2 linked regions of the Myxococcus hansupus genome follow. The protein of the gene in region 1 interacts with the protein of each later gene in a pairwise test. Links are inferred from orthologs where the notes say so. Each region holds a gene or a part of one and is shown on either strand. Other genes may lie near its edges. The genes, in order: priA and A176_RS28595.

Region 1 (15,373 bases):
CTCAACCAGAGGACGCGCAGGGCGTTCATCACCTTCAGCTCCAGGCGCATCTCCATGCGGGCTTCGCACAGACGGAGCACCAGCTTCGTCAGGCCGTCCTGGGTGACGCTGCCACTGCGCGCCACCGCCAGCTCCGGCCGGCCCGGCGGGGCCTCCAGCGGAAGAAGGGAGGCTCTCGCCTGTGCGGCGGCTTCCTCGGCGTCTCGGAGCGCGCGCTCCTCCAGCTCCAGGCGCTCACGCTCGTTCCGCTCGCGCTGGGCCTCGGACTCGGCTTCGACGCGGGCCTTCTCTTCGCGGAGGGTTTCCAAGGACTGCTCGACGGATTCGCGCGACTCGCGCTCCTTCGACAGGTTGTCGCGAAGCTGCTGGTGCTCCAGTCGGAGCTCCGCGAGCTCCTCGGAGATGCGTGCATTCTCCGCGAGCAGCCGGGACTCGGATTCGTTACGGGCCCGGGATTCATCCTCGAGCCGCGTCTCCAACGTGGCGCGCTGCTTCGCCTCCGCGTCCAGGCGCACTTCCAGGGCGGTGCGATGACGGCCCTCCGTCTTCGCGCGGGTGGCCGCTTCGGCTTCGGCCTGGGTGGCCTGCTGGATGCGGGCCTCGGCGTCGGCGCGGCGCTGGGCTTCGGCCTCGGCACGTGACTCCGCATCGGTGGCGGACTTCAGCGCGGCCTCGGCGCGGGCCTCGGCTTCTGCGCGCTTCTGGGCTTCCGACTCCAGCCGGGACTCCAGCTCCGCGCGCTTCTGGGCCTCGGCTTCTGCCTGGGCGGCGACGCTGGCGCGGTGCGCTTCTTCTGCCTCGGCACGTGCCTGCTCGGCGGCGTGCTGCTCGGCTTCCTTCCCTGCGAGGGCCTCGGCTTCGGCTCGCTGCCGGGACTCCTGTTCCGCGCGGGCCTCGGATTCGCGTTCGGCGCGGGCCTCGGCTTCGGCTCGGCGCGTGGCCTCCGTGGCGACCCGGGCCTCGAGTTCGGCGCGGGTCGCGGCTTCGGTCTTCGCGAGCGTCTCCGCCTCGGCGCGCAGGGCGGCTTCCCGTTCGGCTCGGGCTTCGGCTTCGGCGCGGGCCTCGGCTTCACGCTCGGCGCGGGCTTCCGCGTTCACACGGGCCGTGGCTTCACCTTCCGCGCGGATTTCGATGGCCGCACGGAGCTTGGACTCGCGCTCGGCGCGGGCCTCGGCTTCGGCACGGGCCTCGGCTTCGCGCTCGGCGCGGGCTTCCGCGTCCTGATGCGCCTTCGACTCGTTCGCGGCGCGGGCTTCCGCGTCGAGCCGAGCCTTCGACTCGACCTCGGCGCTCGCTTCGGCGTCGACTCGGGCGTGTGCGACGTGCTCGGCACGGCGCTCGGCGTCAGCATGAGCGGACGCTTCGCTGTCGGCGCGCGCTTCGGCTTCGGCACGAGCAGTTGATTCAGCGTTGGCGCGGGCTTCGGCTTCGACGAGGGCTGTCGTCGCGGCGTTGGCGCGGGCTTCGGCTTCGGTGCGAGCGGCGGCCTCAGCGTTGGCGCGGGCCTCCGCTTCGACGAGGGCTGTCGTCGCGGCATTGGCGCGAGCCTCGACTTCGGCACGAGCAGTCGCCTCAGCGTTGGCGCGGGCCTCGGCTTCGGCACGAGCAGTCGCCTCAGCGTTGGCGCGAGCTTCGACTTCGGCACGAGCAGTCGCCTCAGCGTTGGCGCGGGCTTCGACTTCGGCGAGGGATGTCGTCGCAGCGCTCGCGCGGGCTTCGACTTCGGCGAGGGATGTCGCCTCAGCGTTGGCTCGGGCTTCGAGGTCCGCGCGGAGGGCTGACTCGGCTTCGACTCGAGCTGCCGCTTCGGCGCGCGCGGTGGCTTCCGCGTTCTCGCGAGCCTCCGCCTCCGCATTGGCGCGCGCTTCGGCTTCGGCTCGCGCTTCGGCCTCGGCGGTCGCTCGGGCTTCCGCTTCGGCCCGTGCGGCCGCCTCCGTGTTCGCTCGGGTTTCGGCCTCTGCACGCGCAGTCACTTCAGCGTTGGCACGGGCCTCCGCTTCCATGCGCGCCGCAGCTTCAATCTCCGCGCGCGCCGCGGCTTCCGCATGGGCGGTTGCTTCAGCGTCGGCGCGCGCTTCGGCGGCCGCTCGGGCTTCCGCTTCAGCCCGGACGCGCGACTCCGCGTCACTTCCAGCCGAGAACTCCGCTGCGACACGGGCTTCGGCCTCAACTCGGGCCGCGGATTCGCTATCGGCTCGCGACTGCGCCTCGACCAAGGCCGTCGCCGCGGACTCCAGGCGCGCTTCCGCGTCGACTCGGGCCGCAGATTCGATTTCCGCGCGGGCTGCCGCTTCGGCGAGGGCGGTCGCCACGGACTCCAGGCGCGCTTCCACCTCAGCCCTCGCGGAGGACTCGATTTCAGCCAGCGCCTGCGCCTCGGCCAACGCGGTTGCAGTGACCTCCAGACGTGCTTCCACATCGGCCCGCGTCGCGGACTCAATCTCCACGAGCGCCTGCGCCTCGGCCAATGCCGTTGCCGTGGCCTCCAGACGTGCGTCCGCGTCCGCGCGCGCCGAGGACTCAATCTCGGCCCGCGCCTGCGCTTCCGCCAACGCGGTTGCCGCCGCTGCCACGCGCGTGTCCACATCGCCCTGCGCCCGAGCCTCCGCCTCGGCGAGCGCGGCCGTGAGGGCCTCCAGACGCGCTTCCGCATCCACTCGCGCGTCCGCTTCAGCCTGGGCCAAGGCGATGGCCTCGGCCTGCTCCCGAGCCGCCAAGTCCGCACGGGCCTCGGCTTCCGCGTGGGCGTGCGCCAGTTGCTGCGCGCGAATGTCGGCTTCGAGCCGCGCCGCGGCCTCGACCTCGGACCGGGCTTCCGCGGCCTCGCGGGCACGGGTCTCCGCATCGATGCGCGCTTCCGACACCGACGTCTGGCCTTCGGCGGACTCGACCCGGCGCTCCGCGACCTCGCGCGCCTTCGACTCCGACTCTGCGCGGACCTCCGAGACGACGCGCCCCGCCGCCTCCGCCTCCAGGCGCGCTTCGAGCGCCTTCAGCGCCTGGGTCGCAGCGGCGGCTTGCGTCTCCGCGGCCTCGCGAGCCTGGGCCTCGGCATTGGCTCGGTCCTCGGCATCGATGGCCCGGAGTTCCGCCTCGGCACGTGCATCCTCGGCCTGCCGCGCCAGGGCCTCGACTTCAGCCGTGAAGGCCTCCGCTTCCGTGCGGAGGGTGACTTGCGATTCCAGCTCCGCGCGCAGGGCCGAGAGCGCGTCGACGTCTCCCGCCGACTGCTCGATTCGACTCAGGACGGCCTTGGCCGCCGCGTCCATCGACACACTCGAGTCCCGCTGCGCCCGAGCCTCGGACTCACGCTGGCGGAGCGTCTCCAGCTCGGCCTCGGCTTCGGCCCGGAGCACCGCTTCGCGAGAGTGTTCTTCTTCCTCGGTCGCGAGGCGTTCCTGGAGCGCCTGGAGTTGCTGCTCCATTTCACGGCGCCGCGCGGACTCCTGCTCCAATTCCGCGGAGACGGAGTGCACACGTGCGTGGGCCTCTTCGAGCTGGCGCTCGGCCTCCTCCTGCTGAGCCTGCCACTGCGCCATCAGCGCGGGGACCGCGAAGCCGCCTGCGGCGGGCGCCACGGGCGGACTTTCAACCGGCTTGGCCACGGGCTCCGCCGAGCGCGTGTCCTCAGTTTCCGAGTCGAACCAGTCAGCGCCAACACTCGGCGCGGGCGCCGAAGACTCCGGTTCCGAGTCGAACCAGTCTTCGCCAACACCCGCTGCTGCCGAGGTCTCGGCGGCCTCTGGAGAGCCGGCCTCCGCGTCGTCACTTTCGTGACCCGACGCCGCGGCTTGAAGCTCCGCCTCCAGCAATTCCCAGTTGGACGCGGACACCGCCGCGGCATCTGGCTCCGACGCGTCAGCGGAGTCACCGGCGGTCGGATCCGACGCATCCGCGGAATCGCCAAGCGCGGATTCCGTCCCCCAGGCGTCTTCCGACTCCGTGTTCGCGGCCGCTGTTCCCCAGGAATCGTCCGACCCGGGAGTGGCCGACTCCGTCCCCGCCACACCACCTGGCACAGAAGCAGCCGGATCCGTTTCCCAGGAACCATCCGACGCAGAGGGGTCCGACCCGTCCCCCCAAGAAGCATCCGATGCCGCCGCGACCGCGTCATTCTCTGACGCATCGCCCGAATCCAAGGAGGCTGACGCCGCCCCCGCCACATCCGAAGACGCGGGGGTGTCCGATGCCTCCCAAGAGTCGTCCGACTCCGCTCCCGCAGCAGGTGCCGCCGAGGCGGCCCACGAATCGTCCGACTCCGCGCCCGCAGCAGGTGCTGCCGACGTGGCCCAGGAGTCGTCAGCATCAGGTGCCGCCGACGTGGCCCACGAATCGTCCGACTCCGTTCCCTGCTCGGGTGCCGCCGACGCAGCCCAGGAGGTATCCGACTCCGCTCCTGCCTCGGGTGCTGCCGACGTGGCCCGGGAGTCATCCGACTCCGCTCCCGCCTCAGGTGCCGCAGACGCCCCCCAGGAAGCATCCGCCTCAGGTGCGGCCGACGTGGCCCAGGAGTCATCCGACTCCGCTCCCGCCTCAGGTGCTGCCGACGTGGCCCAGGAGTCATCCGCCTCAGGTGCCGCCGACGCGCCCCAGGAGGCATCCGACTCCGCTCCCGCCTCAGGTGCTGCCGACGTGGCCCAGGAGTCATCCGCCTCAGGTGCCGCCGACGCGCTCCACGAGCCACCCTGCTTCGAAGCCTCCGTCTCCCATCCAGACGCAGCCTCTCCGGGCGCATCCCCCACTCCGGCCCACGACGCCTCCGGCGCCTGGCCAGCGAACGCCATCTCCGGGTCGGGAGGCAGCTCCGTCCAGGGGGTGCCATCCGTGGCGGGCAGAGGCTCGGCGACAGGGCCACCGCGCATGGCCGCCAGCTCCGCTTCCGCATCGGAGAGGGAATCCCGCGTGCCAGCCTCCGGCGTCTCCACGTCGAAGAAGCCTTCGTCCCCGAGTCGAGGCGCAGCAGGCCCAGGTTGGGTGACGGGCTCCTCCGTCCAAGCCAACTGCCCGACCGGAGGCACTTCTCCGTCCGCCTCCGATGCGTCGTCGAGCCCGGCCAGGCGCTCCGCCTGAGCCCGCAGCTCCGCCTCCATGCCCTCCGGCTCCGCCGCATGCCCCCGAGACAAGCCGGGGTACGCCCCTTCCCCGGGCGCAGCGCCGCTCACCGCCGAGCCCCAATCCGAATCCGAATCCGAATCCGAAGACGGCTCTCCCCACCCGTCCGCCGAGTCCTCCGACGCAGCCGGCTCGGGGGCCACCGGCGGGGCCTCCACCTCGGGCTCCGAGGCCGTGCTCGAACCGGACGCTCCGTGATGCTCGCGTTGCTGCTCCGCCACGTGGGCGGTGCGCTCCGCGTCCGTCATCGCCGCCAGCTCCCAGTCCGTCTGGTGCAACGGAGCCAGGTCCCCGAAGAGCGCGTTCGCCAGCGCGGCGTCCCCAGCGACCGCGGGAGGCGGCGTCGCATGCCACGTTTCGCCGTCAGCGCCACTCGACACCCCGGCGCCACCCGCGGACGCGGGCATCCGCCGATTCTCCACCACGTGCCAGGCATCCGCCGCATCCGCGGGGGCCCGGACCAGGGAATCCACCAGCGAGATGAAGGCCGCGCCCTCCAGCGGCAGCGGCGCCACGGGGGCGCTGAAGCCGGGGATGGATTCGCCCAGAAGCAGCACCCGGGCCGACTTGCCGTCCGGGTGTTGCAGCAGCTCTTCCAGCACCAGGTGGCCGCGGCCACTCTCCACGCCGGGCGCGAGCACGAGCAGCACGGGCAGGTGGTGCCCGTACGCGATGAGGGCATCCGCGGCGGACGTGGCGAGGATGACCTCGTAGCCGTCACGCGTGAGCAGACGCCGCACGGCGGCGATATTGGCGATGTCGTCGTGGACGAGAAGGACCGGTGCGCCCATGGGGGGGCCACGAGTCTACAGCATGGCTCCCGGATCCACGTCGATCACGACCTTCACGGTGGAAGGAACTTCGGCCAGGGCCGCTTCCACCCGGGCGAGCAGCGGGGCGAGCGCCGTATGCGTTGGCCCCTTCAAGAGGAACTGCCAGCGCGTCTTCCCTCGGATGCGGGAGATGGGCGCCAGCGCCGGGCCCAGCAAACGGACCCCGGCGGACGCGGGCGGCATGTTCCGGGAGACGAGGTTCCCCAGGGAGCGCGCCACGCTCGCCGTCTGCTCGGGGTGCTCCCCTTCCAGGCGGACGGCGGCCATGCGCGAATATGGAGGGTAGGCCAGCGCCTTGCGCCACTCCAGTTCCTGGGTCGAGAAGCCGCTGAAGTCGTGGGCCAGCACCCGCCGCACCGGCTCCGCGTCCGGGTTGTAGGTCTGGACCAGCACCCGCCCCGGGTCCTTGCCCCGGCCCGCGCGGCCAGCGACCTGGGTGAGCAGGTGGAAGGTGCGCTCGGCGGCGCGGAAGTCCGGGATGGACAGGGACGTGTCCGCCATCACGACGCACACCAGCGTGACGCCAGGGAAGTCGTGCCCCTTGGCCACCATCTGCGTGCCCACCAGGACATCCAGCTCCCGGCGCGCGAACGAGGCCAGCATCTCCGTCAGCCGCTCCGCGCTGGTGGCCGAGTCCCGGTCCAGACGCGCGACGCGCGCGGTGGGAATGCGCTCCAGGACCTCCGCCTCCACGCGCTCGGTGCCGATGCCCAGCTTGAGCATGGGCCCCGTGCACTCCAGGCACTGCTCCGGCACGGGCATGGCCAGGCCACAGTAGTGACACACCACCCGGCTCTGCGAGCGGTGGTGCGTCAGGCACACGTCGCACTCGCTGCACTTGAGTGACAGGCCGCACACCTCGCACAGGAGCACGGTGCTGTGGCCCCGGCGGTTCAGGAAGAGGATGACCTGCTGGCCCCGGCCAATCGTCTCCTCCATCGCCGCGAGCAGCGGCGGACTGAGGATGGGCGCCTCCTCCGTCACCACGCCCTCGCGGGGCCGCTCCAGGCGCAGGTCCACCATTTCAATGGAGGGCATGGGCCGGTCGTCCACGCGGCGCTTCAGCTCCAGGAGCCGGTAGCGTCCGCGGTTGACGTTCTCCAGCGTCTCCAGCGCGGGCGTGGCCGAGCCCAGCACCACCACCGCGCTGGCCTGCTTGCCTCGCACCACGGCCAGGTCGCGCGCCTGGTAGCGCAGCTTCTCCTCCTGCTTGAAGGAGGGGTCGTGCTCCTCGTCCACGACGATGAGGCCCAGGTTGTTCACCGGCGCGAACACCGCCGAGCGCACGCCCACGGCGATCTTCACGTCGCCCCGCCGCAGTGCCTGCCAGTGGAAGAGCCGCTCCCGGTCCTTCAAGGCCGAGTGCAGCACCGCGACCTCCGAGCCGAAGCGGCTGCGGAAGCGCCCCACGAGCTGCGGCGTCAGCGCGATTTCCGGTACGAGGATGAGGGTGCCCTTCCCCAGCGTCAGCGCATGCTCCGCCGCGCGCAGGTACACCTCCGTCTTGCCGCTGCCCGTGACACCGTGAAGCAGGAAGGGCTGGAAGGCGCCCGCGTCCAACGCCGCGCGCAGCTCCACGCCCGCCGCGGCCTGCTCCGGCGTGAGGTGGTCCGGACGGCCCTGAATCAGGCCCTCCTTCACCCCCGCCTCCACCGTCTTCTCCTCCAGCTTGGCGAAGCCGCGCGTGGCCAGCTTCTTCAGCGTCTCGCGCGCGCCTGGAATCGCGTGGGCCACTTCCTCCAGCGGCGCGCGGCCTCCCACGGCCAGCAAGTAGGCGAGCGCGGCGGACTGCGCGGGCGCCCGCGACAGCTCCGGCGGCACCTCGTTCACGAGCGCCACCGCGAAGTGCTGCACGTCCGGCTTGGCTTCCTTCTCCTCGACCGCCTTCGACAGGCCCGGGGGAAGCGCGCCGCGAATCACCTCGCCCAGCGGGTAGCGGTAGTGCACGGCCGCGAAGCGCAGCAACGCGATGAGGTCCTTGGGCAGGGACGGCGAATCCTCCAGCACGCGCTGGACGGCCTTCAGCCGCACCTTCTCGCCGGGCGGCGGGGACGCGGGCCCCAGGTAGAAGCCCAGCGCCGTGCCTCGACCAAACGGCACGAGCACGCGCTGCCCGGGCTCCAGGCGGCCCGCCAGCTCCTCCGGCAAGGTGTAGGTGAATTCGCCCCGGACGGGGCGGCCAACGGCAATGGAGGCCAGGACGGGAGCGCTCACTTCGGCGCGCACTGTAGCGGCGACGGCGGGCTCTGACAGTTCCCGGCGGCTTTTCACACCGGAGGTGCGCACCGTCCTGGAACCCCGCGTCGTGGGGGCCTTCGAAGGCGCCGCGTCCTCCCCGCTCCACAAGGGTCGCTGTTCCATGACTCTCCCTTCAACCGCCACCCCAACCCCAGCCGTCCTGCTACCGGGGTCCACAGTGCAGGGAGGGTCTGACATGTTTCGCGGGTTCCGCCGGAAGACGGAACCCGGGACGTCAGGGAAGCACCGGGGACTCAGGCGCCGGTGACCTTCTTCCACGAGGGCCGGGCGCTGACGCGCTCCCACCAGGAGGCCACGCCCTTGTACTGGCCCAGGAGCGTTCCGCCGCCCGCGGCGACGAAGAAGTCCATGTACGGCATCCAGCAGACCTCCGCGAGCGAGAAGCCGTCGCCCGCGAGGTACGGCTGCTTGCTTAGCACCGGGTCGACGAGGCCCAGGACGCGCTCGACGCCCTTCATACCCTCGTCGATGCGGGCCTCGTCCGCCGCGCCGCCGCCGAAGAAGGGCTTGAAGAGGCGCTCCCAGATGACCTTCATCGCCGCGGGCGTGAAGTAACTGTGCTCCACGCTGATGAACTGCTCCATGGCCGCGAACGCGCGCGCGTCGGACGGCGTCAGCGCGGCGCCCGGCAGCTTGCGGTCCAGATAGCGGATGATGGCGCGCGACTCATAGACGCGGAAGCCGTCGTCATCCTCGAACGCGGGGATGACACCGAAGGGCTGACGCTCCACGTGCGCGGGCTGCTTGTGCTCGCCCTTCGCGAGGTCGATGAGAACGAGCTCCGCCTCCTGGCCCTTCTCCGCCAGGGTGGTGAGGACCATGCGCGTGGCCGTGCTCATCGGGTGGCCGTACACCTTCATGTGAGATTCCTCTTCGCGGCGGGCCGGGGAGAGTCCCGGCCTGGCGGGGCCACACTCTTCATGGCCACCTCCAGCGCCGCAAGGAATTCAGGAAAGTGCCGTTCCCGCCGGGGCGCGTCATCCCCGGCGGCCCTGACGGTCTACAGGGTGAAGAGCGCGTCGGGCAGGCTGGCCCGGTTGTCACCCTTCAATGCGGTGAAGCGCAGGTTGCGCTGGCCCCCGCGCCAGACCTCGATGGTGCGCGGCATCAGCTCACCGGTGGCCGGCGAGTTGTAGTCGAGGAAGCGCACGTCCCAGGCCGTTCCCGAAGCGTCCGTGTAGCGGAGGCGCGCCGGGCGGAAGGAATCCTTGTAGACCCAGAACTGCGGACGCCCCTCGGCCATCTCGCCGAGGACATAGGCGACCTCGCCGCCCAGGCGCGCCAGACCGGTGCGACCCGTCTCCACGCCGAGGCTCTGGAGGTGCCGCAGCACCGACTCCTTCACCTCCTGCACGTTGCCACTGCCCGTGGCGAGCAGCGGGCACACCTGCGCGACGAGCACCGACATGGCGGGAATCTCGGTGCCCTGCGCCTTGCGCCGGCCTCCGGACTGGACCACCGCGGACGGCGTGCTGCCGTCGGCCACCGAGGCCTCGAAGCGGCAACGGCCGGGCGTGCGGATGGACAGCACGCCATCCCCCTGCACCTCCGGCCGGTCCGTGGGCGTCCCCAGCGCGGCACCAGCCTCCTTCACCGACGCTCCACCGAAGCTGAGGGAGCCTTCCACGCGCAACGTGGAGAGCCTCTGCTCGGCGCGCTCCGCCGCCATGCGACGGATGATGGAGCTTCCGGGCAGCACGTAGGCGCCCGCGGCGAAGGAGACCAGGACTGCGAGGAGTGCAACGGTGCGCTTCACGGCTTCTCCGTCTTCACGACTTCACGCATGAACTCGAGCAGGCCGGAACGCAGCTCCGGGCGCTTGAGCGCGTAGGCGATGTTGGCCTTCAGGTAACCCACCTTGTCGCCGGCGTCATACCGCTGGCCCTTGAAGCGGTAACCCAGGAGGCCCTGCTGCTGCTGGAGGGTGGCCAGACCGTCGGTGAGCTGGATTTCCCCGCCCACGCCCGGCGTCTGGTTCTCCAGGATGGGGAAGATGTCCGGCGGCAGCACGTAGCGGCCAATGACGGCGAGGTTGGAGGGCGCGGTGCCCTTCTTCGGCTTCTCCACGATGCGCTCGATGCGCATGACACCGTCGCCCAGGTCCGTGCCCGCGGCGATGCCGTACATGTGCGTCTCGTCGTCCGGCACCTCCATGAGGGCGATGACGGCCTGGTTGTACTGGCGGTACACACGGGCGAGCTGGCGGATTCCCGGCTCCTCGGCGTCAATCATGTCGTCGCCCAGCAGCACGCCGAAGGGCTCGTTGCCGATGACGCTCTTGGCGCACAGCACCGCGTGACCCAGCCCCTTGGGCTCCTTCTGACGGACGCTGACGACGCGGACCAGCTCCGCGATGGCGCGCAGCTTGTCGGCCTCGCCTTCCTTCCCGCGCGAGCGCAGGGTGGTCTCCAGCTCGAAGCCGATGTCGAAGTGGTCCTCGATGGAGCTCTTGCCCCGGCCGTTGATGAGGACGACGTCTTCGATGCCCGCGGAGACCGCCTCTTCCACGATGTACTGGAGCGTCGGAGTATCGACGATGGGCAGCATCTCCTTCGGAACCGCCTTGGTCGCCGGCAGAAAGCGCGTGCCCAGGCCGGCTGCCGGGATGACACACTTGCGGATGAGGGGCTCTACCTTCGGGGTTTTGGAGGCCATGAGGGCTGCGAATCTATTGATGGCGTCTGACCCCATCAAGCCGGATAGGATGCTCATGTCATGTCGCTGCGTTCCCTGGTGCTGATCGCCCTCTGTGTGTCCACTACCTCGCTGGCTCAGCCGGCCGAGGACCTCCGGGATGTCATGAGCGCGCGCGCCTATGGCATGGGCGGCGCCTACCGGGCCCTGGGCCTGGGCGGCGACGCGATGCTGGGCAACCCCGCCGCCATGGTCCTCTTCCCGTCCTACCGGCTCGAAGGCACGGGCGGGTGGGACGTCGAGAAGAAGGAGGGGCAGCTCGGGGTCTCCGTCATCGACGCGGCCACCAGCCGCCTGGGCATGGGGCTCGACTACCACTGGGTGAGCGTGGGCCGCGGCGGCGCCCGCGCCAGCGCGCACATGAGCTCGCTGGGCGTGGGCCTGCCCGTCAGTGAGATGCTGATGCTCGGCGCCACGGTCCGCTACCTGCGCATGAGCGGCCAGTCGCGGTTCGCCAACTCCGTCACGGGTGACGCCGGAATCATCCTGCGGCTGTCCCAGCAGTTGATGGCGGGCTTCTCCGCGCACAACCTCGTCGATACCGGCAACGAGGAGCTGACCCGCTACTACTCGGCGCACGTGGGCGTGATGACGGGGTTGCTGACGCTCGCGGGCGACGTGCGCGCGGACTTCACGACGAACGACGCGACGACGTTCACGTACCACGGCGGCATGGAGTACATCCTCGGGCAGGTGTTCCCGTTCCGCGCGGGCTACACGTACGACGGCTTCACCCGCACGTCCCAGCTCAGCACGGGGCTCGGCTTCATGTCCGAGGGCGGCGGCGGAATCGACGTCGCCTACCGGCATGACCTCGGCGGCCCCAAGGGGCGGCTGCTGGCGCTGACCATCAAGCTGAACATGAACTGAGTCAGCGCGGCGCCCGGAGCGGCAGGTAGCGCTCGGAGGCGGCGAAGCGGAGCAGCTCCACCAGCTCCGCCTCGTTGTCCCGGCGCGCGCGCAGCACGGTCAGCGCGGGCCCCATGCTGCCACAGGCCACGAGCCCTGCCCGGTTCGCGGAGTCGCGCGCGGCGTCCGCGAGCGCGGAGGCCTTGAAGTTCTGCGTGCCCGGCTCCAACAGGGCCACGGCGCGCTCCAGGGCCTTCGGGGAGAGGGACTCACGGACCACGCGGGCCTCTTCTCCGGTGGCGCGGGGGTCCTTGAGCACGGTGGACAGCAGCGCGAGGGCGCGGAAGAGCTGGCGTCCCTTGAGGGCCCGGAGCGCGAGCAGGTCCGGCGACAGGGACAGCAAGGCGCGTCCCGCGTGGAAGCGCAGCTCCGGCGCGGGCATGGACTCTCGCAGGAGGAGGCGGCCCACGAGCAGGCGCGGATGGCCCGCGTGCACGGCGGTGAAGGGCGGACCGTCATCCTCCGCGAGCACGAGCTCCGGCAGGTGGACATCCAGCATCCGCGCGGCGGTGTGCAGCGCGTCGAGCACGTCGGGTGCTGCCGGGCCCGCGGTGGCGCGCAGCAGCTCCGAGGAGCCGGCGGCGCGGCCCTCGGCGGGGAACAGGCGGCAGAGCGCGATTCCGGTGCAGGCGAGCAGCTCGCCGGAGGGCGTCCGCAGCCCCGGGTGACGCAGGCCCGCGCGCTCGTCGGACGTCAGCGGCGGGCGCTGGCCTTTGGGCGCGGGGGTTTCGAGGCCGTCGAGCGCGTCGGCGATTTCGCGCATCAGCGAGGCGCGGTCGGGGTCGCCGCGCTGGTCGAAGTACTCCGCGAGCGCGCGGTACGGCGCCGCTTCCAGCGGGCGCTCCCGGATGTGCCGAAAGCCGTCGGGCTCGGTGTCCTGGGCGGGCAGGTAGGCGGGGGCGGGAGCGGGAGCGGCGGATTCGCGGGGCTCCGCGGCGCCGGGCGCGGGTTTGGGCGGCTCGGGCGGAGCTGGCGGCTTCGCGATGAAGGTGCGACCCGGTGCCGGGGCGGCCATGGTGCCTTCGGGACGCGCGCCACGCACGACCCGGCGCACGGGGTCCATGCGGCCCGGAGGTGCTTCCCAGGAGATGACTCGCGTCTCGGGCACCGACGGCGCGTTGAGGTCCAGCACCTCGCCCGTGATGAGGTCGATGGCTCCGGCGCGCTGCGGGCTCTGCTCGTCCGTGCCCTGCCGTGCGGCGGGCTCCGCGTCGCGGCCAGGGGATGCTGCACGGGCCGAGGCTCGCTCTCTCCGCGATGGCGCGGGCGCTCGCGGCGCAGCGGCGGCGGGAGGGAAACCTGATGCGTCCGCGGTGTCGGCTGGGGCGCGAGGCGCGGGGGCTGGCTTGTTGCCCGGGGCCGAGGCGGGATTGCGCGGCGCGGGGCTTGGGGGGAAACCCGCTGCATCCGCGTTATCGCTGCTCGCGGCGGGGGCGCGAGGCGCGGGGGCTGGCTTGTTGCCCGGGGCCGAGGCGGGATTGCGCGGCGCGGGGCTCGGGGGGAAACCCGCTGCATCCGCGTTATCGCCGCTCGCGGCGGGGGCGTGAGGTGCGGGCGCCGGCTTGTTTCCCGGTACCGAGGCGGGATTGCGCGGCCGGGGCGCGGACGCGTTTCCGGGAGCGGAAGAAGGATCGCGTGGCGCCGATGCTCCTGGGCCGCCCTCTCCTCCACCGGAAGCACGCGGGGCAGAAGCTGAGGCATTCCCTGGCTCTGAGGCCGGGTTGCGCGGCGCGGGCACAGGCGCGTTTCCAGCGGCAGACGCCGGGTCACGCGGCGCGGGCGCCGGTGCGTTTCCGGGAACTGAAGCCGGGTTACGCGGTGCGGGTGCGGGTGCGGTCCCACTGACAGATGCCGGGTTACGCGGTGCCGGTGCAGTCGCGTTTCCGGGGACCGAAGCAGGGTTACGCGGTGCAGGTGCGGGAGCGTTTCCAGCGACAGATGCCGGGTTACGCGGTGCCGGTGCAGGCGCGTTTCCGGGGACCGAAGCAGGGTTACGCGGTGCGGGCGCTGCCGCACTTCCGGAGGCCGCGGCCGGGTTGCGCGGCGCGGGCGCGGGCGCATTTCCGGGGACTGAAGCAGGGTTGCGCGGCACAGGCGCTGCCGCATTTCCTGAAGCCGATGCAGGGTTACGCGGCGCGGGCGCCGGTGCGTTTCCAGGAGCAGACGGCGGATTCCTCGGCGCGGGCGCTGCCGCATTTCCTGAAGCCGATGCAGGGTTACGCGGCACAGGCGCCTGGGCGTTTCCAGGCGCAGACGCAGCATTCCTGGACGCCGAACCCGCCGACCCTCCAGAAGGCGCTGGGTTGCGCGGCGCGGGCGCCGGTGCGTTACCAGGCTCAGAGGCGGGATTGCGCGGCGCGGGCGCTTGTACGTTCCCGGGCAGCGATGCGGGGCCGCGTGACTCGGGCCCTGATGGAATCATCGCAGCAACGGCCGCCCCTGGGTCCGTCGTGGACGTGACCTCACTGGCCAGGTGCTCGACGTTCGCGGGGGCGTGCATCAACGCGGGCGGCGCGGGAACGAGCGGCGCCCGGGGACCACTTGGCTCGCGACGCGGCGTCGCGGAGCGCGGGGGCTCGGGAGGAGGAAGCTCACGCTCCTCGCGCGCCTGACGGAGCCCTTCCGCACGACGCGCGTAGATCTGCGCGCGTTCGGGATTGCCCAGCACCTCGCGCCACAGCCGCGCGAGCCGGTCCCACGTCTGCTCACGCTCCTCTTCGTCCTCCGTCGCGGTGGCCGCGTGCTCCAGCGCCCAGGCGGCCTCGCCCAGGTGCTCTCGCTGAAGCAGGCGCTCCACGAGCATCAACCAGGCGTCCTTGTGGCCCGGCTCGTAGCGCACGGCTTGCCGCAGTTCATCGAGCGCGGCGTCCGCGTCGCCCTTCGCCTCCAACGTGGCCACCAGCTCCAGCCGGGCCTGTCGCGCCGAAGGGCCACGAGACTCCTGGACAAGCTGCGCACGGAGCAACTGCGAGAGCACCGTCGTGTCGCCGAGCCGCCGCGCGAGCGCCGTGAGCTGCACACGCGCCTGCTCACTGTCGGGGCTCTCCGCCAGCACCTCGCTCCAGGCCCATTGCGCGAGTCGCGGGTTGCGCAGCGACTCCTCCGCGACATGGGCCAAAACCCGCAGCGCCTCCAGCCGGTCCGGCGTACGCCGCGCCATCGGCGCCAGCGCACTTCGGAGGCGCTCCGCGATGGTGGAACGCTCCGCATCGGACACACAGCGGAGCAGTCCCGCGAGCACGGGCAACAAGCCGGGCGAGAGCGACTCCGCCGCCTCGAAATCGGCGCGAGCCTTCTTGAACTCGCCCATGTGAAGCCAGCGTTCGCCACGCGTCAGCAAGGCGCCCGCCCGTGCACGGCCGCTGGGCGCCCGACGAATGGCCTCATCGAGCGCGCGCCGCACGAGCGATGCATCGCCCCGCGCCGCGAGCAGACGCACCTGGTCTCGAAGCGCCGCGCGGTCGCCGGTCAGGTCGACGATTTCCCGGTACATCCGCGCGGCACCCGCGGGTCGTGGAGCTCGTTCTCCATCACCTCCGCGAGGCGGGTCAGCGCCTCGGCTCGAC
Region 2 (13,198 bases), 390 kb from region 1 along the record:
GGTGCGCAGCATCTGGCGCGGCCAGGAGGGGGCGGCCCGGGCCATGCTGCGCGCGCTGCGCAGCGGCGAAATCCTGGGCATCCTCATCGACCAGGACACGAAGGTGCAGTCGCTCTTCGTGCCCTTCTTCGGCCAGCTCGCCGCCACGCCCCGGGCCGCCGCGGACCTGGCCATTCGCACGGGGGCCTCGGTGGTGACGGGCTTCTGCCACCGGGACGGGGACGGCTACCGCCTGACGATGGAGGAGGTGCCGGTGCCCCAGGACGCGGACCGCGAGGCGGCCGCCCTAACCCTCACCGCGGCCCTGTCCACCCGAATCGAGGACGCCATCCGGCGGGCCCCGGAACAGTGGGTGTGGATGCACCAGCGCTGGAAGACGCGTCCACCGGTGGGCGCGGACGTGCCACTTCCGGAGGCGGCGCCCGCCTCGGCTGGGTGATAAGGAAGCCCCGTGTCACGCCTGCTCGCCGCCAGCCTCGTCGTCCTGGTGTTCGCCCCCGGTTGCAAGCCCGGGGCAGGCGCGGGTGCGTCCGAGGCCCAGCCCCCTCCCGAGGTGGTGCTGCACGGCGCCCGCCTGGAGTCCTTCGAGGGCGAGCGGCTGACGCGGTCCGGCACCGCGGAGCAGATTTCCTACCAGCGCACCACCGGCGACGTGTGGGCCACCAACGCCACCCTGAAGATTCCGCCGGGCCAGTCCGGCGCGGGGGCGCCTCCGGGGACGGAGGGCGGCGTGGAGGTGAGCGCTCCGAATATGGAGGGCAGCCTCGCGTCCAAGCAGGTGGTGGCCTCGGGCGGTGTCATCATCCGCACCGGAAAGGGCATGGAGGCCCGCACTCCCCGGTTGACGTACGACGCCACCACGGAGCGGGCGCATGGAAACGAGGGCGTGACGGTGAAGGGACCTGACTACCGGCTGCGGGCGGACCGCTTCGAGCTGTACTTCCCGGACGAGACGTTCAACTTCGCGGGCTCGGTGGAGACCGTGGTGGGAGCGCCCCAGTGATTGAGTTCCTCGTAACGGCCTTCTTCGTCGCGCAGCCCGCGCCCGTGCTCGCCGCCACGCCCGCGCAGGGCACGCCGCCCGCCGCGGTGGCCCCGGCTCCGGCGGCGGGCACCCGCGCCCCCAACCCCCTGGGTGGCGCCAAGGACCTGAAGGAGCCCGTTCAAATCAACGGCGACAACGTCACCTTCCAGAAGTCCCAGGCCACGCTGACGGGCAACGTGAAGGTGAAGCACCGCACGCTGGACTTGAAGTGCGACCGGATGACGGCCAACTACACGCCGCAGCGCGAGGTGACGCGGGTGGTGTGCACCGGCGGCGTGGAGGCCGTGGACGGGGACCGCCTGGCCCGCGGTGAGCGCGCCGAGTACGACGTGCCCAGCGGCGTGCTGGTGGTGACGGGCTCGCCCGAGGCGCGCCAGGGCACCACGCACATGCGCGGCACGAAGGTCCGGCTGACGCTGGGCAATGAACGGCTGGAAGTGGAGAACGCCGTCATCGTCTTCGAGTCGATGCCCGCCAACCCCGCGCCCGCCAAGCGCAAGGGGCGCCCGGCCCCGGCCCGCCCGGCGGCCCCCTCCGCCCAGGGAGGCACGCAGCCATGAGCGCGAAGCTGTACGCGGAGGGCCTGGAGAAGACCTTTCGCCGCCGCAAGGTGGTGGGCGGCGTGTCCTTCAGCGTGGCGCCCGGCGAAGTGGTGGGCCTGCTGGGCCCCAACGGCGCGGGCAAGACGACCAGCTTCAACATGGTCGTGGGACTGGTGTCTCCGGACGCGGGACGCGTGCGCATTGGGGACGAGGACCTCACGCACCTGCCCATGCACCGCCGCGCCCGCAGGGGTGTGGGCTATCTGCCACAGGAAGCCTCCGTCTTCCGCAAGCTCACCGTGCGCGACAACTTCCTGGCCGTGCTGGAGCGCCAGAAGGATCTGGACTCGAAGGCCCGCGGGCAGCGCGCCGACACCCTCCTGGAGGAGTTCGGCCTCACGCACGTGTCCGAGTCCCTGGGGGAGACGCTCTCCGGTGGCGAGCGCCGGCGCGCCGAGATTGCCCGGAGCCTCATCCCCCAGCCCCGCTTCATCCTCTTCGACGAGCCCTTCGCCGGCGTGGACCCCATCAACGTGGGCGACCTCCAGCGGCAGATCTTCCTCCTGCGCGAGCGCGGCCTGGGCGTCCTCATCACCGACCACAACGTGCAGGACACCCTGGGCATCTGTGATCGCGCGTACATCATCGCACAGGGGCAGATTCTCGAAGAGGGCACCCCGGCGGAGATCGCCGCGTCTCCCAAGGCGCGAGCCGTCTACCTGGGGGAACGGTTCCGCCTCCAACAAGCGCTGTAAGGACGGCTGGCCACCTGTCAGAGGCGTGCTTAGAATGGGTTGGCCCCGCTTTTGCGCCGACTTGTCAACGCGCATGTGACACCCTGAGTGGTTCCAAGCTCTCGAATTCCTTGTGGAATTCTGAGCATGCAAGCAAGGGACCCTCGTTTCGGGGCTAGACGAAGTCAGGGCTCCTTGTTACGTTGGCACGGTCTTTGATTGTGGCCCTCTGGCTGAGGGACCAAGTCAACCCTGGAGACCCCGTCTCATGGCGATGGAACTGAAACAAAGCCTGAAGCTTGCCCAGCAGCTGGTGATGACGCCGCAGCTGCAGCAGGCCATCAAGCTCCTCCAACTGTCCCGCATGGAGCTGCTCGAGCAGGTCCGCGAGGAGATGGAGCAGAACCCACTGCTGGAGCAGCCCGACGAGCAGGCCCCGGGAGACGTGGGGGACAAGGAACCCGGTGAAGCCTCCCTGGAGGCTGACAACGTGGAAATGCCGCGGGACATGGACCTGCCCGCGGCCACCAGCGACACCGCCACGGAGTTCAAGGCGGACGGGGAGGGCCCCCCGGAAATCGACTGGGAGCAGTACCTCAACAGCTACCAGTTCAACGAGCCGACCACCGCCTCCAACAAGGGGAACGTGGCCACGGACGACCTGCCGTCGTTCGAGGCCAACCTCGTCAAGAAGGAGGACCTGGTCGACCACATCCAGGAGCAGCTCGGCACGCTGCGCCTGAACGACGCCGAGCGCCGCATCGCCATGCTCATCCTGGGCAACCTGGATGACGACGGCTACCTCAAGCTGCCGGAAGTGGACGGAGATCCGCTCATCCGCCTGGCCAACGAGGCGGACGTGCCCATGCACGTCGCGGAGCGCACGCTGCGCCGCATCCAGATGTTGGACCCGCGCGGCTGCGGCGCCCGTGACTTGCAGGAGTGCCTGCTCATCCAGCTCCAGGGGATGAAGGAGCCGCACGCGCCGCTGCTGGGCCTCATCATCAAGCGGCACATGAAGTACCTGGAGAGCAAGAACCTGCCCGCCATCGCCAAGGACCTGAAGGTCACCTTGGAAGAGGTGGTGGAGGCGGTGCGGCTGCTCCCGAAGCTGGACCCGAAGCCGGGCCGCAACTTCAGCGGGGACGACGCGCAGTACATCACCCCCGACGTGTTCGTCTACAAGATGGGGGACGAGTACACGGTGGTGCTCAACGATGACGGCCTGTCCAAGCTGCGCATCTCCGGCACCTACCGGAACGCGTTGAAGACGGGCGCGGTGGGCCCCGGCCAGACGAAGGACTTCATCCAGGACAAGCTGCGCAGCGCGATGTGGCTCATCCGCTCCATCCACCAGCGGCAGCGGACCATCTACAAGGTCACCGAGAGCATCGTGAAGTTCCAGCGGGACTTCCTGGACAAGGGCATCGCCCACCTCAAGCCGCTCATCCTCCGGGACGTGGCCGAGGACATCGGCATGCACGAGTCCACGGTGAGCCGCGTCACCACCAGCAAGTACGTGCACACCCCGCAGGGCATCTTCGAGCTGAAGTACTTCTTCAACTCGTCCATCGCCCGCGTGTCCGGTGAGGACACCGCGAGCGAGGCGGTGAAGCACCACATCAAGCAGTTGGTGTCGCAGGAAGACGCCCGCAACCCGTACTCGGACCAGAAAATCGTGGAGCTGCTGCGCTCGCAGGGCACCGAGATTGCCCGCCGCACGGTGGCCAAGTACCGCGAGGTGCTGGGCATCCTCCCCAGCAGCAAGCGCAAGCGGTACTACTGAGTCCAGGGCCTCCGGCGCGCCGCTTGTCCGCGGCGTGCCGGGGTGGGCAGAGTGGGGCGGCCATGAGCGCCAGCCCTCCGCCCGATTCCGGCATGCCTCGCCGTGAGTGCGTGCCCCTCGTCGTCCCGCCCGTCACGCTCGAAGGGCGGCACGTCCGCTTGGAGCCGCTGCGCCCGGAGCACGCGCCGGCCCTGGCCGCGTTGTGCGAACCCGACATCTTCACGTGGTTCTCGCGCGCGCTGCGGACGGAGGCGGACGTCGCGGACTTCATCGACAGCGCGTGTCAGGCGGCCGAGCGAGGGAGCGAGCGCCCCTTCGTCATCCTGGAGCAGCGGACCGGCGCGCCGGTGGGCTCCACGCGTTTTCTCGACATCCAACGCGACCACCGCACGCTGGAGATTGGCTACACGTGGCTGGGGCGGCGGGTGTGGCGCACGCCGGTGAACACGGAGTGCAAGTACCTGCTGCTGCGCCACGCCTTCGAGGCATTGGGCGTCATGCGGGTGCAGCTCAAGACGGACCAGCACAACGCGCGCTCTCGCGCGGCCATCGAGCGGTTGGGTGCTCGCTTCGAGGGCGTGCTGCGCAACCACATGCTGGTGCGCGGCGGCGTGGTGCGGGACAGCGCGTACTACGGCGTCATCGACACGGAGTGGCCGGAAGTGAAGGTTCGCCTGGAAGGGCTGCTCGCCGCGGCCGGGGCGGGGGTATAGGGTGCGCGGCGCATGAACCCCTTTCTTTGTCGCAATCTTCTTCGCATCCCGGCGGGGGCCGTCGTCGCGGTGGGCCTGCTGTCGGGCTGTGGCGGCAGCCTGACCTCGGAAGTCGTCGACCTGTCGACGATGGCGGACCGCACCCTCACGCTCGCCCAGTCGGATGTGGATGTCTTCGAGGGATTGGACGAGCTGGGCTCCCACCGCGTCACCGTGACGTTCTCCTCGGCGGCGGGGGGGCGTTGCACCGAGCTGCGCGAGGGCGTCACCGCCACCTTCAACGGCCAGCCCATGACGCTGGAGCGCGGCGGCGTGGATGGCACCGCGGGCCGCGACGTGTGCGTGCCCACGCGGGCCTACTACGACTTCGACCCCAACATCTGGGAGCGGCAGCCCACGGAGGACGCGCGCGTCGTCCTCCAGGACGGCACGCACACCGTCACCCTGGTGATGAAGGACGGGAAGGCCAAGCGCTTCTTCTCCTTCCAGGGCCCCGGCGCCGAGGACCGCCTCATGCGCGGCCAGCCGTACGACTTCCGCTGGATGCCCGAGGGCGAAATTCCGGGCCCCATCACCGCCACCCTGCTGCGCGAGGGCGGGCTCGCCACGGCGACCGTCCCCACCACACAGCAGGAGGGCACCGTCAGCTTCAACCTGCTGCAGACCACGCCGGTCGCCGTCCACCTGCTCACGCTGAGCGGCACCGCGCCGGGCACGGTGCTGGAGTGCACGGGAGTCGCTGGCTGCTCGGCGTCGGTGTTCCACTCCGAGGAGCGCGTCGTCAACGTGCAGTGACGGGCGGGCGGCTGCTCGCGGGAGCTGACGCGGCGCGTGACGTGACGGAATCGTCACCGGCATGGCCCCAAAAACGGGGCCGTGCCAGTGACGTGGGGTGCAGGCGGGATGTCGTCCCTCGGACGGGTGGTGTGTCCGGGAACAGGCAACCTGGCGGGGTGGGTTGCTTTCCGGGGCTGGGAAAGTTTCAGATCCGTCACGGAGCTCACCTCTCACCCTAGGAGGCAGCCACGCATGCAGTTCAACATCACCTTCCGTCAGTTCGGGGCGTCGGATTCCCTCAAGGAGTACGCACGCGAGAAGGTCGAAAGGGTGAACCGGCTGTTGGATCGCGCCGGCGAGGCCCATGTGGTCCTGTCGTTGGAGCGTCACCTGCATCACGCGGACATCACCATCCACTCCGGCGCATGGGTGCTCCGGGGCCGCGACAAGAGCGATGACATGTACGCGTCCATCGACCTGGCGATGGACAAGATCGAACGCCAGCTTCGCCGCTACCGTGACAAGCTGAAGACGCACCATGGCCGTGAGCGCGTCCACCACCGGCAGGACCTGGTGGAGCAGCTCCGGGTCCGCCACGCCGTGTTCGAGGTCCCGGACGTCGAGGAGCTGACGTCCCTGGCCGAGGCCTCCGCGAGCAGCGAGGCGGCACCGAAGCCCACGGTGGTGTCGGCGCCTCCCCCCGCGGCCCAACCCCGCGCGTCGCGCGAGGTGCGGGCCACCCACCTCACCGTCAAGCCGCTTTCCGTGGACGATGCGGTGATGCAGATGAACCTGATGGACAACGACTTCTACGTCTTCCACAACGTGGAGTCGGAGTCGCTGTGCATCGTCTACCGGCGCAAGGATGGCCAGTACGGCCTCATCGAGCCGCACGCCCCGGCGGTCGCCGCCACGGGCACCTGAGTTTGACGTCGTGCGCCGTCACCGGGCTTGCCGGGTGACGGCGCGTGACGCCGCCAAGGCCGCCGCGAGCGCGCTCACCCGGTGAGCCCCGCCGGCCGATGGGCGATGAAACGCGCCGGCGTCATCCGGGCCATCTGTGTGCCGAGGGTGTGACCGCCGCTTTCACGGGGATGCCCTGGTATCACCCGCGGGTGCGGGCGCCGCCCCCCGCTGGCACCACGTGTCGACAACGACGCGATGTCGATGTCTGTCGACAGGAGCGGACGCTTCATGGGAAGTCCCTGGCTGCGCGGGGTGGGGGTCGTCGCCACCCTCAGTGGAGCACGCGGGCAGATGAAGCCCTATCACCCTGGAGGACGGGCTTCCCTTCCGCGTCATGATGCGCAGTAGGCGCGGTGCATGCGCATGATGACAGGCCACCCTTGCACTAATGAGGGGTGAGGAGTAATTGCCGCCAACCAGGAGCGCCAGCGCGGGAGCGTCAGTGAGAATCGCCGAGTTCCTCAGCCCCCAAGCCGTCATCGCCGACATGCAGTCGCGGACGAAGCCTGAAGTGTTGCGCGAGCTGAGCGCCACGTTGGTGCGCGCCCACCCGCAGCTATCCTCGGACCGGTTGGTGGAGGTGCTCCGCGAGCGCGAGAAGCTGGGCAGCACCGGCATCGGCGAGGGCGTGGCCATTCCCCACGGCAAGCTGCCGGGCATGGCCCAGCTCCAGGCCGCCTTCGGCGTGTCCCGCGCCGGCGTGGACTTCGAGGCCATTGACGGCAAGAGCACCCACCTGTTCTTCGCGCTGGTGGCGCCGGAGAACAGCGCGGGGGTTCACCTCAAGGCCCTGGCCCGCATCTCGCGGTTGTTCAAGAATCCTCGCTTCCGGGCCGCCATCCTCGAGGCACCCACGGCCGCGGACATCCACGCGCTCATCGTCCAGGAAGACGCGCGGCCTTGAGCCGGGCGGCGTTCCGGGGGGAACATCCGCACCATGGACGTCGTCCTGAGGCCCATCAGCGACCGTTTCTTTCATGAGCACCTGCTGCCCTTCTTCCGGAGGGCCATGGGGGACGCCCCCGGCGCGCTGGAGTCGCTCCAGGAGCAGTTGGGGATGGCCAGGCGCGCATGCTCTGTGAGCGGATGCTCGCCACGGCGATTCCGGGCGGGGTGCGCTCCCTGGACGCGGACCCCTGGGCGGACCTGGTGGACAGGCTCGTCTTCCTCCCCTGGGCGGAGGGCCCCTCCGGCTGGGAGGTGGGCGACGCCGAGATGGGCTACGCGGACGGCTGGGATGAAGCCCTGCACCTGGCGCTGATGGTGGAGGAGGCGAACTACCCCTACTGGGACGCGCGCGCCGCGCGGGAGGTGCGGGACCAGTTCCGCTTCCGGCCCCGCGAGGACGTGGGCCTGGCCTCGCTGCTGGCGGGGCAGTGGGAGCCCTTCCCCGAGTTTCCTCCGGACCAGGTCTTCGTCACGCAGGGCCGGGGCGAGTACTCCCCCGGCGAGCGCTACGCCTTCGCGGACTGGGCGTGGCGCCCGGCGCGCAAGGTGGCCCACTGGCAGGTGAACCTGCCGCGCAAGCTGGAGCGGCTCCTGACGCGCGAGCAGGAGCGGATGCGCCTGCCGTCGCTGCCGGAGAAGGACGAGGTGCTCGCGTACTGGCTGGGCAAGCAGGCGCAGCCGCCGCCGCTCACGGTGGCCTTCTCCGGACTGGGGCCGCGCGCGGCCAACTGGATTCGCGAGCTGGGCGCGCTCACCGCGCACCTGCGGGGCGCGGCGCTGGCGAAGCAGGGGCTGGCGGCGCTGGTGACGAAGAGCTCCGGGGTTCGCATCTAGCCCTTGCTGGGCGTAGCCGGGCCCGGGCTCTCCAGCAGCAGGGTGACGGGCCCGTCGTTGACGAGCGCCACCTTCATGTCCGCGGCGAAGATGCCGGTGCCCACGCTCAGCCCGCGCTGGCGCAGCAGCTCGCAGGTGCGCTCATAGAGGGCCTTGGCGGCCACGGGCTCCAGGGCGTCGATGAAGCTGGGCCTGCGGCCCTTGCGCGTGTCGCCGTAGAGGGTGAACTGGCTGACGACGATGAGCTGCCGGGACGTGTCCTCCAGGGACAGGTTCATCTTCCCCTCGGCGTCCTCGAAGATGCGCATCGTGGCCAGCTTCTCCACCATCCACGGCACATCCGCCTCCGTGTCACCCTTGCCCACGCCCAGCAGCACGAGCAGCCCCGGGCCGATTTCGCTCACGCGCTGGCCCTCCACCGTCACCGACGCCTCCAGCACGCGCTGCACCACCGCTCTCATCGAAGTCACCTCGTGGACAGGCGTGTTTCACTGGGGTCCCGCGTCAGTCACGCCGTTACAGTTGGAATGTCAGGTTTCTGCCTGCTGGTAGAGCGAGCGCCCAGACGTGGACTCACGCTGTCTCTCACCCTTGCTCGTCTTTTGCCCCGTTCCGCATAATGGCACCTGACTTCCCCGGAGAGAGTGTGCAGGTCCATCGAGCCAGCTCCATCTTGGCCGCGTCGGCCATTATTTTCCTGTCGCTTTCTCACGCCGCGCGCGCCGCGCCCGCTCCCGATGCGAAACGGGCGGACCGCGAGGCGCTGAAAACGGCCTTGTTGGAGGTCCTCCAGCGCGCGCCGTTGAAGGCGAGCCGCATGGGCGTGCTCATGCAGAGCCTCGACGACGGCACCGTGGTGTTCAGCCACAACGCCGACGAGCTGCTCAACCCGGCCTCCAACGTGAAGCTGGTGACGTCCGCCGCCGCGCTGGCGTCCCTGGGGCCCGAGTTCCGTTACGACACCGAGTTCCTGGTGGAGCCGGAGCTGGGCGCGGACGGCAAGGTGAAGACGCTCTACGTGCGCGGCAAGGGCGACCCGTCCATGACGACCGAGCGCCTGTGGGGCATCGTCGCGGAGCTGTGGCACGCGGGCGTGCGCGAGGTGGGCGAAATCGTGGTGGATGACTCCTGGTTCGACGCCGAGCGCACGCCGCCCGGTTATGACCAGGAGGACACGGACCGCGCGTACATGGCGCCCACCGGCGCGGTGAGCCTCAACTGGAACGCGGTGGCCATCTACCTGCGGCCCGGCAACGCGCCGGGCGCCAAGGGGTCGGTGGAGGTGGAGCCGCCCAGCGACTACTTCGTGCTGGAGAACCAGCTCACCACCGGTCCGCGCCGCGCCCGCCGCGTGTTCGTCAAGTCGGACGCCGTGGGCCTGCAGCAGAAGATTGTCGTGCGCGGCCAGCTCCCGAACGAGCGCGGCGGCGCGGTCAGCGTCTGGAAGAAGATCGACAACCCGCCCATGTACTTCGGGCAGTCGCTCAAGCAGATGCTGACGACGCGCGGCGTGAAAATGAAGGGCAAGGTGAAGCTGGGCAAGACGTCCACCAAGGCCCGCATGCTGCACGTGGCCCAGTCGGACACCTTCGACGTGCTGCTCAAGCGCCTCAACAAGCTCTCCAGCAACTTCGTGGCCGAGCAGCTCTTGAAGACCATGGGCGCGGAGCTGCGCGGCGCCCCGGGCTCCTTCACCAAGGGCGTGGAGGTGGTGGAGCAGTTCCTGGAGCGCGACGTGGGCATCCCCCGCGGCACCTACGTGATGAAGAACGGCAGCGGCCTCAACGACGCCAACCGCTTCTCCGCCACGCAGCTCAACGGCCTGCTGCGGCACATGGTCCAGCGCTTCCCCTTCGCGCCGGAGTACCTGTCCTCCGTGCCCATCGCCGGCAAGGACGGCACGCTCAAGTACCGCTTCGAGGGCAGCGACGCCGTGGGCCGGCTGCGCGCGAAGACGGGCACCCTGGAGAGCGTCTCCGCGCTGAGCGGCTACGTGACGAGCGCGGGCGGAGAGCGCTTCACCTTCTCCATCATGGCCAACGACTTCGCGGGCCGCGCGGGCCCCATCGTCGCGGGCCTGGACGCGTTGGGCGCGGCGGTGGCCGCCACGGGCTCCAGCCTGGGGCCGTCCACGGCGGTGGCCGCGCTGGCGGACAGCAGCCGTCCGGCGGGGGGCCTCAACGACGTGGCCGCCCGTATCAAGACGTACCTGGAGCTGGGGGCCCAGCGCGACCAGCGCAACATCGGCTTCCTGCGCACGGCGTGGCGCAGCGAGCGCGACCCGGCCGTGCGCGCGGTGCTGGCGGAGGGGCTGTACCAGTCCAACCCGCACGACTACCTGGGCGCGCGCACGCTGCTGGACAGCTACTCGGCCACCACGGAGGTGTACGGCCGGCTGCGCGAGGTGGCGCGGCTGCTGTCGGTGGAGGTGCCGGGCGTCAGCAGCATGGTGGAGCTGGCCGCGGGCGGTAACGCGGAGGCGCTCGCGCGTGTGCTGGAGCTGGCGGGCGCGGCGGGCACGGATGCCCAGTCCCAGGGCGAGATGGCGGAGGCCCTGGGCGAGGTGGCCCGCACCGCGCCGGAGGAGCTGGTGGTGGCGCTGCGCGCCGCCAGCGCCGGGGACCGGGACGCGTGCACCACGCTGTTGGCGCGCGCGCTGGTGCAGGCGGGCCAGGCGGACCACCCGTTCTGGAAGTCCCTGCGCCGCACCCTGGGCGCGTCGGACGCGCGGCTGGCGTCGTTCGCCAAGGGCCTGGACTCCACGCTGTCGCAGAAGGTGGCGGAGGCCAAGGCTCCGGCCCGGACGCCCGCGGGCCTCAACGCGGTGGAGGTGGTGGCGCCCGCGGGCAAGGCGCCCGAGTCTCCCACCGCCGACACCCGCCCGGGCGGGTAGTCCGCCTCCGCCGCGTCTCTCACGCGCCCCACCGGACGGGCCTCCCCGTCCGGATGGCAGGCAGGCGTACGGCCCCCAGGAACAAATCCGGTTTCTGGCTGGGTGTCAGTCCCCGCTGCTATAGGTGGGCATCAAACCCGGCGGGTGCTGCCCGCCGGGTCGTAACCGGTCCGTGGTGGACCGGTTCTCGTGAGAAAGGAACGCAGTCATGGCTGGAGGCGTGAACAAGGTCATCCTCATCGGCAACCTGGGGGCGGACCCGGAGGTCCGGTTCACTCCCGGTGGGCAAGCGGTGGCGAACTTCCGCATCGCCACCAGCGAGAGCTGGGTCGACAAGAATGGCCAGAAGCAGGAGCGGACCGAGTGGCACCGCATCGTCGTCTGGGGAAAGCTCGCGGAGCTCTGCGGCGAGTACCTGAAGAAGGGACGGCAGTGCTACGTCGAGGGCCGCCTGCAGACGCGCGAGTGGACGGACAAGGAGAACCGGAAGAACTACACCACCGAGGTGGTGGCCAACGCCGTGACGTTCCTGGGCGGTGGCGGGCGTGACGCCGGAGACGGCATGGGCGGCGGTGGAGGCGGTGGCGGTGGACGCCGGCAGTTCTCCCAGCAGCGCGGCGGCGACAACAACGACTACGGCCAGCCGCCTCCGGACGACATGGGCGGTGGAGGCCACAACGGCGGCCCTGGCGACGACGACATCCCGTTCTAGTCCCGGCCCCGGCTGACGCCTTCGGTGCCCTGAAATGAAACCGGCCGCTCCCCGGAAGACTCGGGGGCGGCCGGTGGGCTTTTCAGCACCTGGAGGCCCCGGCGCGCGTGGCGCCGGGGCGGGGCATCACGGAGGGGTGGCGCCCACGGGGCTGAAGGCGGCGCCCGCGGTGTAGAGCGCGTAGATGACCGCCCAGCTCATCGCCGTGAGGACGAGGAACGTGATGATGACCACGGGCTCGAACTTGCGCATGGAGCGCTCGCTGGAGAGCAGACCCCAGCCCATGGCGAAGCCCTGGATGCCGTTGGCCAGGTGGAACGAGGTGCCCAGCGTGCCCAGCAGGTAAACGACCAGGGTGGGGAGGTGGTAGCGCATCTCCCGGGCGATGTCGTCGAACGCCTCCGGGTGGCCCAGCACCAGCCGCGGGTAGAGGAAGGCCAGCCAGATGTGGGCGCCCAGGAAGGCCAGCACGCCCACCGCGCTGAGGCGCTGGAGGATGTACTTGAGGTTGCCGTAGTTGTTGTAGCGGACGTTGTTCGGCTTGAAGCTGAACAGGCGGACGATGCCCCAGCCGGTGTGCATGAGCAGCGGCAGCAGGACGATGACGAACGTGAAGACCTGGGAGAACGGGTTGGCGTAGGTCGTCACCGACTTCTGCCAGGCGTCCGCGCCGTTGAAGGCGGAGAGGTTGTCCCACAGGTGGTTGACGACCCAGACGGACAGGGGCACCACCGCGAGGAACGAGCCCAGACGGGACTTGAGGAGCGGTGTTTTCGTTTCTACGGCGGCAGCGGCTTGGGTGCTCATCGAATCTCCAGCGGCGGCGCGCGGGCGTCTTGCCGCGTCCACGTCGAGGGCAGGTGACAGTCGGACGGCGGTTTATAGCCGTTCCAGCGCCGGGGCTGGATTTCTTCCGCACCCCCGCATGCCAGCACACCCACACGGAGGCATAAGGCTGACCTTATGCGTCACCCCAGGCCCCACTGCTGGCCGGCGGGCGGGCGGCGGGGCTCCCGCCTTCTGACGTTGGCGGGCAATGCGGGCTCGGGCACGCTAGTCGCAACCGATATGTCCGACGAGCTTGTCAGTGGATTGTTGAAGAAGACGGACCTGCGCGTGGTGTTGGCCTCCACCACGGAGCTGTCGCGTCAGGCGCGTGCCACCCACCACACCGCGCCCGCCGCCGCCGTGCTCCTGTCGCAGGCCCTCACCGCCGCCGCCCTGATGGGGGCCCTTCAGAAGAACGAC

What was found.
Region 2: the proteins of priA (region 1) and A176_RS28595 interact in binary tests that used the Escherichia coli proteins (3 or more experiments, as listed by UniProt). The link is inferred for Myxococcus hansupus from one-to-one orthologs.

Annotation. Positions count from the first base shown.
Region 1 is NZ_CP012109.1:6,922,929-6,938,301, forward strand. What follows is about bases 5,613-8,679. They hold priA (replication restart helicase PriA), read right to left. Parts: upstream 8,307-8,679; coding sequence 5,919-8,306; downstream 5,613-5,918. Other genes in these bases: A176_RS27005 (hypothetical protein), read right to left, coding at 5,613-5,903; A176_RS27015 (glutathione S-transferase family protein), read right to left, coding at 8,438-8,679. Also shown: more of A176_RS27005, read right to left, coding at 1-5,612; more of A176_RS27015, read right to left, coding at 8,680-9,064; A176_RS27020 (hypothetical protein), read right to left, coding at 9,205-9,960; UTP--glucose-1-phosphate uridylyltransferase GalU, read right to left, coding at 9,957-10,859; A176_RS27030 (PorV/PorQ family protein), read left to right, coding at 10,920-11,768; A176_RS27035 (hypothetical protein), read right to left, coding at 11,770-12,915; A176_RS39240 (hypothetical protein), read left to right, coding at 13,671-14,267; A176_RS39155 (hypothetical protein), read right to left, coding at 15,276-15,373.
Region 2 is NZ_CP012109.1:7,315,220-7,328,417, reverse strand. Bases 10,320-13,198 are described here. They hold A176_RS28595 (single-stranded DNA-binding protein), read left to right. Parts: upstream 10,320-11,446; coding sequence 11,447-11,950; downstream 11,951-13,198. Other genes in these bases: hslO (Hsp33 family molecular chaperone HslO), read left to right, coding at 13,019-13,198; A176_RS28590 (succinate dehydrogenase/fumarate reductase transmembrane subunit), read right to left, coding at 12,077-12,757; dacB (D-alanyl-D-alanine carboxypeptidase/D-alanyl-D-alanine endopeptidase), read left to right, coding at 10,320-11,238. In the rest of the region: A176_RS28655 (lysophospholipid acyltransferase family protein), read left to right, coding at 1-439; LPS export ABC transporter periplasmic protein LptC, read left to right, coding at 452-1,003; A176_RS28645 (LptA/OstA family protein), read left to right, coding at 1,000-1,605; lptB (LPS export ABC transporter ATP-binding protein), read left to right, coding at 1,602-2,342; rpoN (RNA polymerase factor sigma-54), read left to right, coding at 2,590-4,107; A176_RS28630 (GNAT family N-acetyltransferase), read left to right, coding at 4,170-4,820; A176_RS28625 (hypothetical protein), read left to right, coding at 4,833-5,615; hpf (ribosome hibernation-promoting factor, HPF/YfiA family), read left to right, coding at 5,850-6,521; A176_RS28615 (PTS sugar transporter subunit IIA), read left to right, coding at 7,006-7,467; dtd (D-aminoacyl-tRNA deacylase), read right to left, coding at 8,342-8,806; more of dacB, read left to right, coding at 8,992-10,319. UniProt on the Escherichia coli protein: Plays an important role in DNA replication, recombination and repair. Binds to ssDNA and to an array of partner proteins to recruit them to their sites of action during DNA metabolism. Acts as a sliding platform that migrates on DNA via reptation.